One region of the Bradyrhizobium lablabi genome, then DNA from elsewhere that is predicted to be linked to it. Evidence: predicted binding sites of a transcription regulator. Region 1 holds the regulator's gene; each other region holds the start of a gene.

Region 1 (4,796 bases):
CCGGCGTGCTGCTGGCGACCGCCCGCGTCGCCGGCGAAACCGCGCCGCTGTTGTTTACCGCGCTCTCCAATCAGTTCTTCAGCCTAAGCCTGACCAAGACGATGGCCAACCTGCCGGTGACCATCAACAACTTCGTGCAGAGCCCCTATGCGTACTGGAAGCAGTTGGCCTGGAGTGGGGCCCTGCTCATCACCCTGACCGTACTCGCCTTGAATATTGGCGCGCGTATTCTTGGCGCCGAGAGGACACCAAAATGAATGACCTGTCTGTATCAGTGAGTGCCGCGAGTGGGTCGGTTCCGGCCGTGGCGTTGCCCGAGGCCCCGGCCAAGGTGACGGCGCGCGGCCTGAACTTTTATTACGGCGAGCACCACGCGCTGAAGAACATCAACCTGACGCTCGGCGCCAATCGCGTCACCGCGTTCATCGGACCGTCCGGCTGCGGCAAATCGACCTTGCTGCGGATCTTCAACCGGATGTACGACCTCTATCCGGGCCAGCGCGCCACCGGCCAGTTGATGCTGGACCAGACCAATATCCTGGATTCCAAGCTCGACCTCAATCTGTTGCGCGCCCGCGTCGGCATGGTGTTCCAGAAGCCGACGCCGTTTCCGATGACGATCTATGAGAACATCGCCTTCGGCATCCGCCTCTACGAGAAAATATCAAAATCCGAGATGGATGGCCGGGTCGAAAAGGCGCTGCGCGGCGGCGCTTTGTGGAACGAGGTCAAGGACAAGCTGAACGCCTCGGGCTTAAGCCTGTCCGGCGGCCAGCAGCAGCGGCTTTGCATCGCCCGCACCGTTGCGGTGCGGCCCGAGGTGATCCTGTTCGACGAGCCCTGCTCGGCGCTCGATCCGATCTCGACCGCCAAGGTCGAGGAACTGATCCAGGAACTGGCGGAAGATTACACGATCGCTATCGTCACCCACAACATGCAGCAGGCCGCGCGCGTCTCCGACAAGACCGCGTTCATGTATCTCGGCGAGCTGATCGAGTTCGACGAGACCAACAAGATCTTCACCTCGCCCAGCGATCGACGCACCCAGGACTACATCACCGGCCGGTTCGGCTGAGGAGAGCAATATGGCTTCTGAACATACCGCCAAGGCGTTCGACAGCGACCTGCAGGAATTGACCCGGCTGGTCGCGGAGATGGGCGGACTTGCCGAGCGCATGATCGTCGAATCCGTCGATGCGCTGATCCGCCGCGACGTCGCGCTCGGCCAACGCGTCGTCGCCGCCGACGCCGAAATCGACAACCTGCAGCGGGTGATCGAGGAACGCGCGGTACTGACGATCGCGCGGCGCCAGCCGATGGCGGTCGATTTGCGCGAGATCGTCGGCGCGATGCGGGTCGCGACCGATCTCGAGCGGATCGGCGACCTCGCCAAGAACATGGGCAAGCGGGTCGCCGCGCTGGAGAGCGATTTCCAGCCGCTCAAACTGATCCGCGGGCTCGAGCACATGACCGACCTGGTGCAGTCGCAGGTCAAATCCGTGCTCGACGCCTATGCGGCGCACGATCTGCCCGCGGCGATGTCGGTGTGGAAGGGCGACGAGGAAGTCGACGCCATCTGCACCTCGCTGTTCCGCGAGCTCCTGACCTACATGATGGAAGATCCGCGCAACATCTCGTTCTGCATCCATCTGATGTTCTGCGCCAAGAACATCGAGCGGATCGGCGATCACGCCACCAATATCGCGGAAACCGTGTTCTACATGATCGAGGGTCAGCAGATCCTCGACAAGCGCCCGAAGGGCGACATGACGACCTTTGCCACGACAGTACCTGGAAATTAGAACGCAGCGTTTTCGAGCGAACTAGATCCGGTTCGCGTGAAGAAAACGCGTCAAACCAAGAGTAGCGTTTTCGAGCGAAGTGCATCTGGTTAGCGTGAAGAAAACGCGTCAAACCAAACGAAGCGTTTTTTGAGCACGTGAACAAAACGCGTCAAACAAAAGAGAAGGCTGGGCATAATGAGCGCGCGCATTCTGGTGGTGGAAGACGAGGAAGCTCTGACCACGCTGTTGCGTTACAACCTCGACGCCGAAGGCTATGATGTAGAGACAGTCGGCCGTGGCGACGATGCCGACACCAGGCTGAAGGAACGCGTTCCCGACCTGATCGTGCTCGATTGGATGCTGCCGGGCCTGTCCGGCATCGAATTGTGCCGCCGCTTGCGGGCGCGGCCGGAGACGCGGTCGCTGCCGATCATCATGCTGACCGCGCGCGGGGAGGAAAGCGAACGGGTCCGGGGGCTTGCCACCGGCGCCGACGATTACATCGTCAAGCCGTTTTCGGTGCCGGAATTATTGGCGCGGGTGAAGGGCCTGTTGCGCCGCGCCAGCCCCGAACGGCTCGCCACCGTGTTAAGTTACGGCGACATCGAGCTCGACCGCGAGAAACGCCGCGTCGCCCGCTCGGGCCGGCCGATCGATCTCGGCCCGACCGAGTATCGCCTCCTGGAATTCTTCCTCGAGCATCCGGGGAGGGTGTTCAGCCGCGAGCAATTGCTCGATTCAGTCTGGGGCCGCGACATCTATATCGACGAGCGCACCGTCGACGTGCATATCGGGCGCTTGCGCAAACTGCTCAACCCCGGCCGCGAGCAGGACCCGATCCGCACCGTCCGCGGCGCCGGCTACGCGCTGGATGACCGGTTCGCGAAAGCGGCGGAGTAAGCGGCCTCGCATGCTGTCGCCAGCGGCGACTTCCTTACCTCTCCCCGTTCTTTACGGGGAGAGGTCGAAATTCGCGCGGAGCGGGAATTTCGGGTGAGGGGCGAGGCACGGCGCTTCATTCATCACGAACGTTCGAAGACGACGATAGAGCCCCTCACCCCAACCCTCTCCCCGCAAGGGCGGGGCGAGGGAGCAGACTTAGCGCGTTGTCTGCACGCGCCCTTTACCGCGCCGGCTTCGGCGGCTGGCGGCGGCGGTCGCCTGCCGGCTGATAGGCGATCCGCGAGTGGTGCGCGCAATAGGGCAGGCTCGAGAGCGCCTTGCCGCCGCAGAAGAAGAATTCCGCGCTGGCCGGGTCGCCGATCGGCCAGTGGCAGGTGGCCTCGTTCAATTCCAGCAGCGACAGCCGCTGGCTGATCGGCACCACGTTGTCGAAGGCGATCGGATCGGCCTCGAGCTCGACCTCGAACGCATGCGCCAGCGCCGTGTTGCCGCGCGAGACCGGACGCGCTACCCGCATCATGTGCTGGGCGGGGCGGGCTTTGCGCGGACGCGGCGCCGCCGAGGCGGGGCTCTTGGCGCGGCCGGAAAGCCCCAGCCGGTGCACTTTGCCGATCACGGCATTGCGCGTCACATTTCCAAGCTCGGCGGCAATCTGGCTGGCCGAAAGCCCGGACTCCCAGAGTTTCTTCAGTTGCTCGACGCGATCGTCAGACCAGGTCAATACCGTCATCGCACTCTTTCCTTCGCGTCGCGCCGGCCGATCTTGGGGCAGCGCTGCGGTGCCAATCTGTCAAAAATCCCAGCCGGCAGAATCCCTTAGCCCTCGCCGGGCGCGGAAAGCGCGCCCGAACGTGTACGCCGAACACTTAGGACTTAGGATCAGAACTGCCGCACGAGATGTCGTACCCGACGTCCCAGAAGCTACAATATGGCGTGACTCCGGCGCAAGAGTCCGCGTGGGTGCGTCCACATGTTCCGTCAGCTAAGCATTGCAATGCGCCCTTTCCGCGACACCGGAAGAATACGGGGGCGACCGGTTGACACAGTTCGCCGCGGGCATAGAATGCTTGCCACGTGCCGCCCCGAAAAGGCGGCACGTTTTGTTTTCCGTCTGGCGGTCGATGCGATCGCGCCAATGCGCGCACCGCGGCCGGGCCTAACTTTCAAGTGATTGCCATGACCCAGAGCGCCACGTCGCATCTGCTTCCCGTTTTCGCCAGGGCCGATCTCGGTTTCGAGCGCGGCGAAGGGTGTTGGCTGACCGCCACCAATGGCGAGCGCTATCTCGATTTCACGAGCGGCGTCGCGGTCAACGCGCTCGGCCATTGCCACCCGCATCTGGTCGCAGCACTCCAGGAGCAGGCGACAAAACTCTGGCACATGTCGAACCTGTTCAAGAGCCCGGACGGCGAGCGGCTCGCCGCGCGGCTGTGCGAACAGAGCTTTGCGGATTTCGTGTTCTTCGCCAATTCCGGCGCGGAGGCGATGGAGTGCGCGATCAAGGTCACGCGCAAATTTCACGCCGCCAAAGGCCATCCCGAGCGCTATCGCATCATCACCTTCGACTCAGCGTTTCACGGACGGACGCTGGCGACATTGGCCGCGACCGGCTCGCCGAAATATCTCGAGGGCTTTGGGCCGCCGATGGACGGCTTCGATCAGGTGACGCTCGGCGATCTCGACGCGGTGAAGAAGGCGACCGGTCCGCACACCGCGGGCATCTTGATCGAGCCGCTGCAGGGCGAAGGCGGCGTGCGCGCCGCGCCGCACGCCTTCTTCAAGGCGTTGCGCCAGCTCTGCGACGACAATGGCCTGCTGCTGGTGTTTGACGAGGTACAGACCGGCGTAGGCCGCACCGGCGATCTGTTTGCCTATAAGCGCATCGGCGTAACGCCGGACGTGATGTCATTGGCAAAGGCGCTCGGCGGCGGCTTTCCGATCGGCGCGTGTCTTGCGACCGCGGAAGCCGCCTCCGGCATGACGCCGGGCTCGCACGGCTCGACCTTCGGCGGCAATCCGCTCGCGGTCGCCGCCGCCAATGCGGTGCTCGACGTGATGCTGAAGCCCGGCTTCTTCGATCACGTGCAGAAGATGTCGCTCCTGCTCAAG
Region 2 (4,796 bases), 480 kb from region 1:
CCGCACCGAGCGCTGCAAGGTCGCGCTGTCGGACGTGCTGGAGCGCGGCGCGTTCGATCTCGACCGTATTCTCGAAATCGAACCGGAATTCCTCGAAGCCGGCGACGATCACGACCATGATCACCATCACGGCCATGATCACGGCCACAGCCACGGCGGCCTGAAGCACTATCACGACGAGGAGATGCAATCGCTGTCGCTGCGGACCGACAAGCCGCTCGACGCCACCAAATTCATGCCCTGGCTGCAGGACCTCGTCGCCAACGAGGGCCAGAAGATCCTGCGTTCGAAAGGCATCCTCGCCTTCAGCGACGATGATGACCGCTATGTCTTCCAGGGCGTGCACATGATGCTGGAAGGCGATCACCAGCGGAAATGGAAGGACGGCGAGCCGCGCGAGAGCCGCCTCGTCTTCATCGGCCGCGAATTGCCCGAGCAGATCATCCGCGACGGTTTTGAGCGCTGTATCACCACGTGATGAAAGAGTTCGATCCACCCGATCAATCGGCCTCCATCGCTTCCGTCACCGACAAGGTGCGCCCGGTCGCGATCGGCGCACCCGTGACCTCGGTCTATTTCCTCGGCGAGCGCGCGGCCTTTGTCGGCGCCGAGGAAAACGTCTTCCTGGTGACCGGCGCCGGCGAGGTGTCGCCGGTCGCCGTCCATAGCGGCGGCATTTTGTGCGCAACGTCCGATGGCGATCGCATCGTCATGGGCGGCGATGACGGCAAGCTCGTCGCACTCGATGCCAACGGCGAGGTCGCGCTGCTGGCGACTGACCCAAAGCGGCGCTGGATCGATAATGTCGCGCTGCATGGTGATGGCGCGGTGGCGTGGTCGGCCGGCAAGACCGCCTTTATCCGCAGCGGCAAGGGCGAAGAAAAATCGCTCGACGTGGCCTCCACCGTCGGCGGGCTTGCGTTTGCGCCGAAGGGGCTGCGGCTCGCGGTCGCGCATTATAACGGCGTGACGCTCTGGTTTCCCAATATGGCGGCAAAGCCGGAAATCCTGGAATGGGCCGGCTCGCATCTTGCCGTCACCTTCAGCCCGGACAACAAATTCCTGGTCACCGCGATGCACGAGCCGGCGCTGCACGGCTGGCGGCTTGCGGACAGCCGGCACATGCGTATGACCGGCTATCCCGGCCGCGTCCGCTCGATGTCGTGGAGCGCCGGCGGCAAGGCGCTTGCGACCTCAGGCGCCGATGCCGTGATCATGTGGCCGTTTGCCAGCAAGGACGGCCCGATGGGCAAGGAGCCGGCGATGCTGGCCCCGCTGCAGGCGCGCGTCTCCGCCGTCGCCTGCCATCCGAAGCAGGACGTTCTTGCGACCGGCTATAGCGACGGCACCATTTTGATGGTGCGCATCACCGACGGCGCCGAAATCCTGGTGCGCCGGCGCGGCACCGCGGCGGTTTCGGGGCTGGCCTGGAACGCCAGGGGGACGCTATTGGCGTTTGCCCTCGAGGACGGCGAGGCCGGCCTGTTGGACCTCTAAAGCATGATCCGGAAAAGTGGGTACCGGTTTTCCGAAAAGATCATGCTCAGACAAACAGATAGAGCGGGATGACGATTCGAAGAAAAGTCATCACGCTCTAGCGGCCGGACTTGGTTGCGTTTGCCGGTTCCCTGGGGAACAATGGGTTCCAACGTCCGTTGATCTCCGAGGTGATTTGCGGTGAACGAGATGTCTTCGGACGAAGCAAAGCGCGCTTACAGGCAAGACATGCTGCTCGCGTCCGCGTTGGTCGTGGCGGGGCTAGCGCTAGCAGCTCTTTCCTTGGTCCAGATTGCAGCCGGCGATCGGCAGCTCGCGCAGGCGACGCCGCCCTTGCAATCCTCGCCCGCGCCTTCGCCCTCGAATACCCCGCCCGCGGAATCAAAGCCCGGCGGCGAGCGCCCGACCACGCCGGCGCCCGAGCCCGCCCGCCCCGATCCGCAGGCGCAAAAGGACGGCACCAGGCGCACGCTGCCACCGGCGCCGGCGGAAAAGATGGCGCCGCCAATTCCGCAGAAATAACCCACCGTCATTCCGGGGCGATGCGAAGCATCGAACCCGGAATCTCGAGATTCCGGGCTCATCGCTGCGCGATGCCCCGGAATGACGGGCCTGTGACAGGGAGACCGCCGCTGCCGATTTTCCGGCCTCGATTGTTGCCGCCAGCTGCCGCATAATCGCGTTCCGCGCGGCAACACAAGAGGCAGGCAATGAAGATCGAGGATGTCAGGAAAACCGCCTATTCGATGCCGCTGACCAATCCGGCGTTTCCGCCCGGTCCCTACCGGTTCTTCAACCGCGAATATTTCGTCATCACCTACCGCACCGATCCGGAAGCGCTCGCCGCCGTGGTGCCGGAGCCGCTCGAGATCACCGACTCCGTCGTCAAATATGAATTCATCCGCATGCCCGACTCTACGGGCTTCGGCGACTACACCGAAACCGGGCAGGTGATCCCGGTCCGCCTCAACGGCGAGGACGGTGCCTATACCCATGCGATGTATCTGGACGACGAAGGGCCGATCGCTGGCGGCCGCGAGCTCTGGGGATTTCCAAAGAAACTTGCGAGGCCGAAAATCGAAGTCGAGAGCGATGTGCTGGTCGGGACGCTGCATTACGGCTCGGTGCTCTGCGCCTCCGCCACCATGGGCTACAAGCACCGCCCCGCCGATCATGACGCCGTGCTCAAAAGCATGAAGGCACCGAATTTCATCCTCAAGATCATCCCGCATGTCGACGGATCCCCACGGATCTGCGAATTGGTGCGCTTCAACCTCGAGGACATCACCCTGAAAGAATCATGGACCGGCCCCTCAGCCCTCGGCCTGTTTCCCCACGCGCTCTGCGACGTAGCCAAACTGCCGGTGCGCGAAGTGATCTCCGCGCTGCATTTCAAGGCCGACCTCACGCTCGGGCTGGGGAGCGTGGCGTTCGATTATATGAAGAAGTGAGCTGCGCGCGCCGGACAGCCGCGGCGAGCAAAATCTTTCACGTTCGTCATGGCCGGGCTTGTCCCGGCCATCCACGTCTTGGCCGCAAGCAAGAAAGACGTGGATGCCCGGCATCGCAGACAAGTTTACGCAGTCTGCGCGAGGCAGACTGCTACGGCCGGGCATGACGGTGAGGGGCGTTGTTCGCCTCTACCTAACCAGCACGTTCCGAAACTGCCACGGATCGCTTTCGTCAATGTCTTCCGGGAACAATCCCGGCCGGTCGGTGAGCGGGGTCCAGTCGGTGTAAAAGCCCTTTACCGGGCCGAGATACGGCCGCTGGATTTCGAGGCAGCGGTGGAAATCCATTTCGTCGGCCTCGACGATGCCTTCATTCGGATTTTCCAGCGCCCAGACCATGCCGGCCAGCACCGCCGACGACACCTGCATGCCGGTGGCGTTCTGGTACGGCGCGAGTTTGCGGGTTTCCTCGACGGACAACTGCGAGCCGTACCAATAGGCGTTCTTGGCGTGGCCGTAGAGCAGCACGCCGAGTTCGTCGATGCCGTCCTCGATTTCGTTCTCGGTGAGGATTCGCCACGACAGCTGCATTTTGCCGGCGGCGCCGAACAGTTCGTGCACCGATAACACCGCGTCGTTTGTTGGATGATAGGCGTAGTGGCAGGTCGGGCGGTAAATCACCTTGCCGCCGTCGCGCACCGTGAAATAATCGGCGATCGAGATCGACTCATTGTGGGTAACGAGGAAGCCATATTGTGCGCCCGGCGTTGGACACCATGAGCGCACGCGGGTGTTGGCACCGGCCTGCAGCAGATAGATCGCCGCGCCGCAGCCGTACTCATGGGTTCGGCCATTGTCCGGCATCCATGTTTCATGCGTGCCCCAGCCGAGTTCGGCCGGCTGCATGCCTTCGGACACGAAGCCTTCAACCGACCAGGTGTTGACGAACACGTTCATCGGCTTCGGTTTCTTCGCGCGCTGGGTGTCGCGTTCGGCGATATGGATGCCCTTGACGCCGAGCTTGTGGGCGAGCTCGCCCCAGCCTTCGCGGCTCTTCGGCTCGTTGAAGGGCGTATTGGTGTCGCGCGCGATGTCGAGCAGCGCCTGCTTGACGAACCAGGACACCATGCCCGGATTGGCGCCGCAGGTGGAGACCGCGGTCGGCCCGCCCGGGCTCTTGTGCTTGGCCGCGAGCAGGGTCTCGCGCAGCGCGTAATTGGAGCGCTTCTCGGTCCCGATATTCTTGTCGAAATAGAAGCCGAGCCACGGCTCGATCACTGTGTCGATATAGAGCGCGCCGATCTCCCGGCACAGCGTCATGATATCGACCGAGGAGGTGTCGACCGACAGATTGACGCAAAAGCCCTGGCCGCCGCCCTGGGTCAATAGCGGCACCAAGGTTTCGCGATAATTGTCTTTTGTCACCGCCTGCTTGATGAAACGCACGCCGTGCTGCTTGGCGAGTTCGCCATCCTCGTGCGGATCGATGATGACAAAGCGGGATTTGTCATAGGCGAAATGCCGTTCGATCAGCGGCAGCGTGCCCTTGCCGATCGAGCCGAAGCCGATCATGACAATGGGGCCGGAAATCTTCGCATGGATCTGCTGATCGGATGGGCTCATCATGTATCTCCAGAAAGAAAAAAGGTATCAGGCGGCGCGGCGCTTCAGGGCTCGATCTCAGGGGCTCCACGCGGTTTACGGGCTTTTCCCGGATACGCGCAACCCTTGCATATCAGGGGGAACGCTGTGTGACGTCTTGGGCGACGTCTTGGCGCGGCGCTGCGGTCGAGCCCCAGCGGCGCGCAAAAATGTCCCTGACGATCATGACGGCGAGCATGATCATCA
Region 3 (4,796 bases), 1.7 Mb from region 1:
AATGTTGGCCTGGTAGGAACTCGTGAGGATTTGGTTCGCGCATTTCATGCCGCGGGCTGGTACCCCGCCGACCCCATCACATTGCGGACCAGCGTGGAGATCATCGGGAGCGTACTGCTCGACCGACCTTACAAAAGTGCGCCGGTCAGTCCGCTGTTTTACGAGGGGCGACGTGAGGATTTGGCGTTCGAAAAGCCACATGGCGGGAGCGCCGATCGCCGCCAACACGTCCGCTTCTGGAAGGTCCTTGAAAGCGGAATTGATGGCGGTCCCGTTTGGCTCGGCTCTGCGACTTTCGACAGCGGGGTCACTTTAAGCCGCGACACGGGCCAGGTTACTCATCGCATCGCGGCCAATATTGATGAAGAGCGAGACCGATTGATCGCAGAATTGAACGATGCCCACATGGTGACAAGCATTTATCAAATGAAGGGGATCGGTCCCACCTTAAATGGGCGAAACGGTGAAGGCGATCCTTACTATACGGACGGAGAAATATGGGTGGCGCGACTCGTCAGCGGCGGCAAAGAAGCTGAAAAGCTTGCTGAAATGCTGCCGGCACCCGCACTCATTCAAATGAAAGACACCGCGTTTTCCTGGGGATCGCGAATAGGATGGCACTGACCGCGCGGATCGCCGCGTTCGCGAGTGAGTGGAGTCATGGAAAATCTGACGCATTACCCGTTGCTGGTGTTCGCGGCGGCCTTCGTGACGCTGTGGCTCGCTTCAGTCGCGGGCTCGTGGCTGCGCAGGCGCAACCCGAGCGCCGGCGATGAGCGTAATGAGGATCTCGGTGTCATCCTTGCGGCCACCCTGACGCTGCTCGCATTAATCATCGGCTTCAGCTTTTCGATGGCCACCAGTCGCTACGAACAGCGCAAGAATTTCGAGGAAGCCGAAGCCAACGCGATTGGGACCGAAATCTTGCGAGCCGACGTTCTGCCACCTGCGGATGCCGCAAACCTGCGCAAGCTCCTTGGCGACTACCTTGACCAGCGTATCCTGTTCTACATCACTCACGATGATACTCAGCGAACGCGGATCGATGCGCGGACCAGCCAATTGCAGGCTGATCTCTGGGCTGCGGTCCGCGGACCGGCCACCGCACAACCGACGCCGGTTGCGGCGCTGGCGCTCGCTGGCATGAACGACGTGATCAATTCGCAGGGCTACACGCAAGCGGCGTTCTGGAACCGGATTCCGACCGCCGCGTGGTGTCTGATGGCGGCTATCGCGCTGTGTTCCAACGTGCTGTTCGGCTATCGGTCGCGAAACGGCAAGGCTGCGGGAAAGCTTGCTCTCGTGCTGCCGCTTATCGTCTCGATTGCCTTCCTTCTGATCGCCGATATCGATACTCCGCGGCATGGCTTGATCCATGTCAGTCCACAGAACCTGGAAAGCTTGGCGAAGTCGCTTGGACGCTGAAGTTCACCGCGCGAGGGGCGCCACGGTTAGGTGTCCATCGTCGGATGATACGACGATGGACAAGCGCAGGGTCTCGCCGACGGCAAAGCGGCACCTTTCGTCCGCACTTTACGGTGAGAAAAGAAAGGTTGAGCGGCTCCGCGATGGGCCGTTGCGGGTTGAGGGGACGGCTGCAGACGTGATTCAAGCTCCGAAGCCGGCGCCTCGAACCATGCGCGACGAACTCAACGATGATGGATCGTCGACGTCTCGTCCTTGATCCCAGCGCCATGCTCCGGAATGACGATCGATGTCGCTTGGTTGTCGCACGGCGCTGCTATTCGCGCTTTCGACAAGCGGACGATTGAGTCGCGTTGGAACCGGCCTTGGCGAATGAACACTGCCGATCTCGATCCTGCCCAAACAAAGAGCACGGTCTTGAGCTCCGGGAACCGGTTTTCCTTTTCGGTACAAACGCGAAGCGTTTGCCGGCAGACCATGTCCAAACAAAACGTAAAGGGTCCCGTCATCTCGTTGTCACGGGAATCGGCTAGCTGCTCGACATGGGAAGTTACACTATGAGTGACGAGTTGCCGGAACGGCGCTTTCGCACTTTGTTTATCTCCGACGTCCACCTCGGGGCCCGCGGCTCGCAAGCCGAACGATTGCTGGACTTTCTGCGCACCCACGATGCCGACACCATCTATCTGGTCGGCGATATCGTCGATGGCTGGGCGCTGCAATCCAACTGGTACTGGCCGCAATCCCATAACGACTTCGTGCAGAAAATGCTGCGCAAGGCGCGCAAGGGCGCCAAGATCATCTATGTGCCCGGCAATCACGACGAGTTCCTGCGCAACTATTACGGCACCCATTTCGGCGGCATCGATGTCGTCGAAAATACCGTCCATACCGGCGTCGATGGCCGGCGCTACCTCGTCATTCACGGCGATATTTTCGACCTCGTGGTGCAGAACGCGCGCTGGCTCGCCCATCTTGGCGACAAGGCCTATGATTTCGCGATCCAGATGAACCGGCTGGTCAACTTCTTCCGCCGCGCCTTCGGCGTGCCCTATTGGTCGCTGTCGCAATGGGCCAAGCTGAAGGTCAAGAACGCGGTGAACTATATCGGCGCCTTCGAGCAGACGCTCGCCGCCGAGGCGCGCCGGCACAACACCGACGGCGTGATCTGCGGCCATATCCACTACGCCACCATCCGCGATGAGCACGGCATCCGCTACATGAACTGCGGCGACTGGGTGGAAAGCTGCACTGCGCTGGTCGAGCACGAAGACGGCCGGTTCGAGATCATCACCTGGACCGATCCGCTGCGCCGGACGGCGCCTGTTGCCTCGGTCGCCGCGCGTGCCGCCTGATGCATATTCTGGTCGCGACCGATGCGTGGCATCCCCAGGTCAACGGGGTGGTACGGACGCTGACCATGATGGCGGACGCGGCAGAGAGGCTCGGCGTCGAGGTCAGTTTCGTCACCCCGCAATCGTTCCGCACCTTTGGTTTGCCGAGCTACCGGGATTTGCGCGTGGCGCTGCCGACGCCGGCAAAAATCGCGCGATTGATTGAAGACGCCCGGCCCGACAGCATTCACATCGCCACCGAAGGGCCGATCGGGCTGTTGGCGCGGCGCTATTGCCGCAAACATCAAGTGCCGTTCACCACGAGCTTTCATACCCGCTTTCCCGAATATATCTCGGCGCGTTTGCCGATCCCCGAATCCTGGATTTGGGCGGCGCTGCGCGCCTTCCACCGGCCGAGCCAGGCGGTGATGGCGGCGACGCCGGCGCTTTCGAACGAGCTGCGCTCCCGCGGCTTCCGTAATGTGGTGCTGTGGCCACGCGGCGTCGACGCGCGGCTGTTTCATCCGCGCGCCGTCGAGCTCGGCCTGCCGCGCCCGATTTTCCTGTGCGTCGGCCGCGTCGCGGTCGAAAAGAATCTCGAGGCGTTTCTCGATCTCGATTTGCCCGGCACCAAGCTCGTCGTCGGCGACGGACCGGCGCGGGCGTCGCTGCAGCGGCGCTATCCCCACGCGGTGTTTCTAGGCAGCCGGCAGGGCGAAGCGCTGGCGGAGGCCTATGCCGCGGCCGACGTCTTCGTGTTTCCGAGCAAGACCGACACGTTCGGGCTCGTCCTTTTGGAGGCGCTTGCCAGCGGCCTGCCGGTCGCCGCGTTCCCGGTGACCGGGCCCCGCGACGTCATCGGCAACGCGCCGGTCGGCGCGCTGAACGACGATCTCAGGACCGCCTGCCTGTCCGCCCTGCAGATTTCGCCGCAGGCCTGCCTGGAATTTGCCGCGGGGTACACCTGGGAATCCTCGGCCCGGGTCTTTGTCGAAAATATCACCAATATCCGTAACGTCGAACCATCAGGCGAAACGGTGGAATTTGCCGCCGAAACGCCGCGCGTCGTGGCCTGATCACGGCTAAGTTCTCGCAAGCATCTTGCCCGCGCATCCGGGTCCGCGATACAAGTGGCGGATGGCGGATTCCTCCCTTGCCCTGCCGGTCAGTTCCATGGATATCGACGCGGCCGCGCGCGTGCTCGCACCATACGCGGTGCGCACGCCGTTGTTGTCCTCGCCGGTGCTCAATGAGCGTGCGGGAACCAAGGTCTTCCTGAAGCCGGAAATGCTGCAGCGGACCGGGTCGTTCAAGTTCCGCGGCGCCTTCAACAAGCTCTCATCGATCCCCTTAGCCGCGCGCGGCGGCGGCGTCGTCGCGTTCTCCTCCGGCAACCATGCCCAGGGCGTCGCGGCGGCCGCCAAAATCCTCAACATGCAGGCGACCATCGTGATGCCGGCCGATGCGCCACTTTCAAAACGCGAGCGCACCAAGAGCTATGGCGCCGAAGTCGTCTTGTACGATCGCGACCGCGAGGATCGCGAAGCCATCGCCCGCGACATCGCCGCTAAACGCAACGCCACGCTGGTGCGCCCTTACGACGATACTTTTGTCATCGCCGGCCAGGGCACGGTCGGTCGCGAGATCGCCGAGGACATGGCGGCGCTCGGCATCACCCCCGACATCGTGGTGGCGCCGGCTTCCGGCGGCGGCCTGATCGCGGGCGTCGCGACCGCGGTGAAGGCGCGCTATCCGCAGGCCATGGTGATGTCCGGCGAGCCGGAAGAATTCGACGATCACGCCCGTTCGCTGCGCGCCGGAAAACGCCAGGCGCACGGCTCCAAGGGCCGCACCATCTGCGATGCGCTGATGGCCACGATGCCCGGCGAGCTTACGTTCTCCATCAACAGCCGGCTGTTGACCCAAGGCATCACCGCCTCCGACGCCGAAGTCGGCACCGCCGTCGGATTTGCCTTCCGCGAATTGAAGCTCGTGGTCGAGCCGGGCGGCGCGGTCGGCCTTGCCGCCCTTTTGGCC
Region 4 (4,796 bases), 840 kb from region 1:
AAAAGGACCAGATGCGGCAGCAGGTTTCCAAAGCGGCGGTGCTCGACCATGGCGTTCAGTAATGAACCTTCTTTTCGACGTAGCGAAACTGAAATGCGGTGAGCGCGACCACGATGATCATCAGGATCACCGACTGCGCCGCCGAGCCGCCGAGATCGGTGCCGCCCTTGCCGTCCTGAAACACCTTGTAGACCAGCGTCTGGGTGGCGCCGTTGGGGCCGCCGCCGGTTGCGGTATCGATGATGCCGAGCGTGTTGAAGAACACGTAGGTAATATTGACGATGATCAGGAAGAATGTGGTCGGCGACAGCAGCGGAAACACGATGGTCCAGAACCGCCGCATCGGCTTGGCGCCATCGATCGCGGCGGCCTCGATCACGCTTTTCGGGATCGCCTGCAGGCCGGCGAGGAAAAAAAGGAAATTATAGCTGATCTGGTTCCAGACCGCGACGATGACGACCAGGATCATCGCATGGGTGCCGTTGAGCACCGGATTCCAGTCGATGCCGTTGCGCTGCAGGGCGCGCGCGATCATGCCGAGGCCGGGCTGGAACATGAAGATGAAGAGCACGCTGGCAACCGCCGGCGCCACCGCATAGGGAATAATGAGGAAGGTGCGATAGATCTGGACGCCGCGGATGTTGTTGTTCGCCATCGTCGCGAGCAAAAGGCCGAGCGTGAGCGAGAAGAACGCCACCAGCGCCGAAAACACGAAGGTGACGCCGATCGCGTGGTAGTATTCGGGCGTTTTCAGTAGAGCTACATAATTCTCGAACCAGACGAATTCGGTCGAGAGCCCGAAGGCGTCCTGCACCAGGAACGATTGCTGCAAGGCCTGCAGCGCCGGCCAATAGAAAAAGATCAGCGAGACCGCAAGCTGCGGCAGGATCAGAAGATAGGGCAGCAGCTTGCCTGAGAAGATCGCCCGGGGTTCCATGATGCCTCGCTTGATGGACCGCGACAGGTCGAGCCCTGCCGCGGTCCTCGCCGCTGCTATTTGGCGGCGGTGCGCTCAAACTGCCGAAGCATCTGGTTGCCGCGCGACACCGCGGCGTCGAGGGCTTCCTTCGCCGACTTCTTGCCGGCGAGCGCCGCCTCGATTTCCTCCGACCAGACGTCGCGCATCTGCACCATGCCGCCAAAGCGAAGGCCGCGCGAATTCTCGGTCGGCGGCTTGTTGGTCAATTCCTTGAGCGGGACTTCGAGGATCGGATTCTTTTCATAGAAGCCCGAGGCCTTGGTTTTTTCGTAAGCCGCCTTGGTGATCGGCAGATAGCCGGAAACCTCGTGCAGATAGACTTGGCGGTCGGTGTCCGACAGGAAGGTGAAGAATTTTGCGATTCCCTTGTATTCTTCGGGCGTCTTGCCGCCCATCACCCACAACGAGGCGCCGCCGATGATGGAATTCTGCGGCGCGCCGTTGACATCAGGGAAATACGGCATCGGCACAGCGGTGTAGGCGAACTTGGCGTTGGCCTTGACGTTTGGATAAAACGCCGAGGAAGTCATGTAGATCGGACATTCACCGGACGTGAAACGGCCTTCGCCGGTGTTGGTGCGTCCCGAATAGTCGTAGCTCTTGTCCTTCTGCAGATCGACGAGGCTTTCGAGCAGCTTGGTCTCCAGCGGGTTGTTGAATTCGAGCACGGTCTCAAAGCCATCGAGCCCGTTGGCCTTGCTGCCGATCGGCACGTTATGCCAGGCGGAGAATTGCTCGATCAGTCCCCAGGTGATCCAGGATCCGGAAAAGCCGCAGGTCGGGCTCGTCGCATGCAATTTCTTGGCGTCGGCGAACAGCTCCGGCCAGGTCTTCGGCGGCTCGGCGATCTCGGCCTTCTTCAGCGCGTCGAGGTTGACCCAGAGCACCATGCTCGACGAGTTGAAAGGAAACGACAGCATGTCGCCCTTCGAGGTCGAGTAGTAACCGGTGATCGCCGGCAGATAGGATTTGGGGTCAAAACTCTCGCCCTGCTCCTTCATCAGTTCGGAAACCGGTTTGATGGCGCCCTTGGCCGCCATCATGGTCGCAGTCCCGACTTCGAACACCTGCATGATGCCGGGCGCATTGCCGGCCCGGAATGCCGCGATCCCGGCGTTGAGCACATCGGCGTAGCCGCCCTTGAAGGTCGGCACGATCTTGTAGTCGCTTTGCGACGCGTTGAAATCATTGGCGAGCTTGACCACGACGTCGTTGTTCGGGCCGGTCATCGCATGCCACCACTGAATCTCGGTCACGGCATGGGCTGGAGTAGCGAGCGCAAGCGTGGCCGCGAGCGTAGTGCCAAGGCCGAAATGTCGAAGCAGCATAAAACCCCCTCCTGAATGGACCGTCATTCCCCAGTATGCGCGTTAACAGCGACGGATGACGGGCAAATGACTGTGTAGACAAGGGGATGGTACGGGGGAAGCGCCGGCCAAGGGAAGCGCTAAAATGGACTGATGCGGGGTCGGGTGTCCCGGATGCGGTGCAGCGCACTGCACGGCATCCGGGTTAAGGCAACTAGCGCTTGCGCTCGGGGCCGCAGACCACGCCTTGGGCTACCAGCGCATCGATCTCGCTTGTCAAAAATCCGAATTCCGTCAGCACCTCGCGCGTGTGCTCGCTGAATTTCGGTGGGACGTTGCGCAGGCTTGGCTTGGTGCGTTCGAGACGGATCGGGGAGGCAACCCCCTTGTACCAGTCCTTCTCGACGACATCACCGCGATGGACGGTGTGGGCGCTGGTCAGCGCCTGGTCGATCCTCTGCACCGGTCCGGCCGGAAGGCCCGCGGCGAGCAGGCGATCGCAGAGCGGCTCGGCGTCGTAGAGGCTGAACACCGCGGCAAGCTCGGCGCGCAGCGCGTCGCGGTTGGCGATGCGGTCCTTGTTGCGGGCAAAGCGCCGATCGCCGGCGAGTTCGGGCTTGCCGATCTCCTTGCAGAGTTTTCTGAAGGTGCCGTCATTGCCGACGCCAATAAAAATGTTGTCGGTCTTGGTCGGGAAGATCGCGTAAGGAACGAGATTCGGATGCTCGTTGCCGGTGAGGCTTGGCGGCTTGCCGTGCATAAAGTAATTCGCCGCGTGCGGATGCATGATGGCTAGGCCGGTTTCGTACAGCGTGGTTTCGAGAAACTGCCCGAGGCCGGATCGTTGGCGCTCCGACAGCGCCATCAAAATGCCGATCGCCGCGTAAAGCCCGGTGGAGATATCGACCAGCGGCACGCCGATCCGCATCGGACCCGATTGCGGCGAGCCGGTCGCGGCGATCATGCCGGTCATGGCCTGAATGATGGCATCATAGCCCGGATTGCCTCCGCGCGGGCCGTCGCCGCCGAAGCCGGAAATCCGGCAGTGCACGAGTTTTGGGAATTTTTCGCGCAGCACATCGTTGCCGATGCCCCATTTGTCGAGCGTGCCCGGCTTGAAATTCTCGATCAGGACGTCGGCGCGCTCCAACAGCTTCATCAGCACGGCGCGCCCGCCAACGGAAGCGAGGTCGAGCCCGATCGAGCGCTTGTTGCGGTTGATGCCGACGAAATAGGCCGCGTCTTCGCCGTGGAACGGCGGTCCCCAGTCGCGCACCTCGTCGCCGGCGGGCGGCTCGACCTTGATCACGTCGGCGCCGTGGTCGGCGAGGATCTGCGTGCAATAGGGTCCGCCGAGGACCCGCGTCAGATCGATCACACGCAATCCGGCCATCGCGCCGGGGACGGTTCTGGAAGTCATGGAAACAACCTTCGCTCAAAGGGAAATTGGAATAAGAGGAGCGTTCGGTTTCCAGAGCTAGCGAGGTTCGGGGGCGGCAGCAATGCCTTCGCACGCGTGGGCGTATGCCGGCACCGACGTCGAGCTGCGTCGCGCCGGTCGTTGACCGAACCTTTGGGCGAATGGCCCGCCAATTGTCGCGGCGGGCCAGCCGTCCTTACACAATCTTCAGGCGCACATCGACGTTGCCACGGGTGGCGTTGGAATAGGGGCATACCTGGTGCGCTTTCTCCACCAGAGTCTCAGCCTCCGCGCGCGGAACCCCGGGGAGGGAGACGGCGAGATCGATATCCAGGCCAAAACCGCCGGCCGCGCGCGGACCGATGCCGACTGTGGTGGTCACCGCCGCGTCGGCCGGCACCTTCGGGCCGCCTTGCGAGGCGACAAACTTCATCGCGCCGATGAAGCAGGCCGCATATCCGGCGGCGAAAAGCTGTTCGGGATTGTTGCCGGCGCCGCCGCCGCCACCCAGTTCCTTCGGGGTTGCGAGTTTGACGTCGAACGTTCCATCGAGCGTAGCGGCGTGGCCGTCACGGCCGCCGGTCGCCTTGGCGCTGGTCTTATAGAGCACGTTGACTGACATGGGGGGTTCTCCCTGTTGCGGTTTCGGTGCTATTTATATTGCACACAATTTAATTTTGCGCAATATAGAAAAGAGAACGGCACGCAATTTAATTGGTAACAATTGATTGTGGGTGGTTCCGACCCCACAATGAACCGGTAAGCTTGTGATTTGACGAGGTTGCGAATGGCCAGGAAACACGCGACGGATTTGCCGCTCTTGCTCGGCAATCAGCTCTGTTTCGCGATCTACTCCACCGCGCATGCGTTCAACCGGGTCTATAAGCCGTTACTTGACCGGCTCGGGCTGACCTATCCGCAATATCTTGTGATGCTGGTGCTGTGGGAGCGCGACGGCCTCTCTGTGAAGGACATCGGTGAACGGCTGTTTCTGGATTCCGGCACGCTTACGCCCCTGCTGAAGCGGCTGGAGGCAGCCGAACTGATCAAGCGTACGCGCAGCACCGAAGACGAGCGGCAAGTGCTGATC

What was found. The regulator PhoB, encoded in region 1, activates phosphate uptake and scavenging genes when phosphate is short. The targets are predictions, from matches to a motif close to TGTCATNNANCTGTCAT.
Region 2: B5526_RS24770 (acetoacetate decarboxylase) is a predicted target of PhoB. The motif match lies at 2,101-2,117, and genes of this name have one in related genera.
Region 3: B5526_RS30185 (UDP-2,3-diacylglucosamine diphosphatase) is a predicted target of PhoB. The motif match lies at 1,929-1,945, and genes of this name have one in related genera.
Region 4: ugpB (sn-glycerol-3-phosphate ABC transporter substrate-binding protein UgpB) is a predicted target of PhoB. The motif match lies at 2,363-2,379, and genes of this name have one in related genera.

What each region holds. Positions count from the first base shown of each region.
Region 1 is NZ_LT670844.1:4,819,539-4,824,334, forward strand. It holds gene pstA (phosphate ABC transporter permease PstA) at 1-257, shown strand, start outside; gene pstB (phosphate ABC transporter ATP-binding protein PstB) at 254-1,075, shown strand; gene phoU (phosphate signaling complex protein PhoU) at 1,086-1,802, shown strand; gene phoB (phosphate regulon transcriptional regulator PhoB) at 1,980-2,684, shown strand; gene B5526_RS22410 (GcrA family cell cycle regulator) at 2,908-3,417, opposite strand; gene B5526_RS22415 (aspartate aminotransferase family protein) at 3,864-4,796, shown strand, end outside.
Region 2 is NZ_LT670844.1:5,303,873-5,308,668, forward strand. It holds gene B5526_RS24755 (CobW family GTP-binding protein) at 1-478, shown strand, start outside; gene B5526_RS24760 (WD40 repeat domain-containing protein) at 478-1,497, shown strand; gene B5526_RS38480 (hypothetical protein) at 1,687-2,019, shown strand; gene B5526_RS24770 (acetoacetate decarboxylase) at 2,208-2,948, shown strand; gene B5526_RS24775 (homospermidine synthase) at 3,138-4,571, opposite strand; gene B5526_RS24780 (hypothetical protein) at 4,684-4,796, opposite strand, start outside.
Region 3 is NZ_LT670844.1:6,545,019-6,549,814, forward strand. It holds gene B5526_RS30170 (LssY C-terminal domain-containing protein) at 1-624, shown strand, start outside; gene B5526_RS30175 (hypothetical protein) at 661-1,425, shown strand; gene B5526_RS30185 (UDP-2,3-diacylglucosamine diphosphatase) at 1,968-2,780, shown strand; gene B5526_RS30190 (glycosyltransferase family 4 protein) at 2,780-3,835, shown strand; gene B5526_RS30195 (threonine/serine dehydratase) at 3,897-4,796, shown strand, end outside.
Region 4 is NZ_LT670844.1:3,979,252-3,984,047, reverse strand. It holds gene ugpE (sn-glycerol-3-phosphate ABC transporter permease UgpE) at 1-50, opposite strand, end outside; gene ugpA (sn-glycerol-3-phosphate ABC transporter permease UgpA) at 56-937, opposite strand; gene ugpB (sn-glycerol-3-phosphate ABC transporter substrate-binding protein UgpB) at 994-2,307, opposite strand; gene B5526_RS18485 (CaiB/BaiF CoA transferase family protein) at 2,501-3,706, opposite strand; gene B5526_RS18480 (organic hydroperoxide resistance protein) at 3,903-4,328, opposite strand; gene B5526_RS18475 (MarR family winged helix-turn-helix transcriptional regulator) at 4,494-4,796, shown strand, end outside.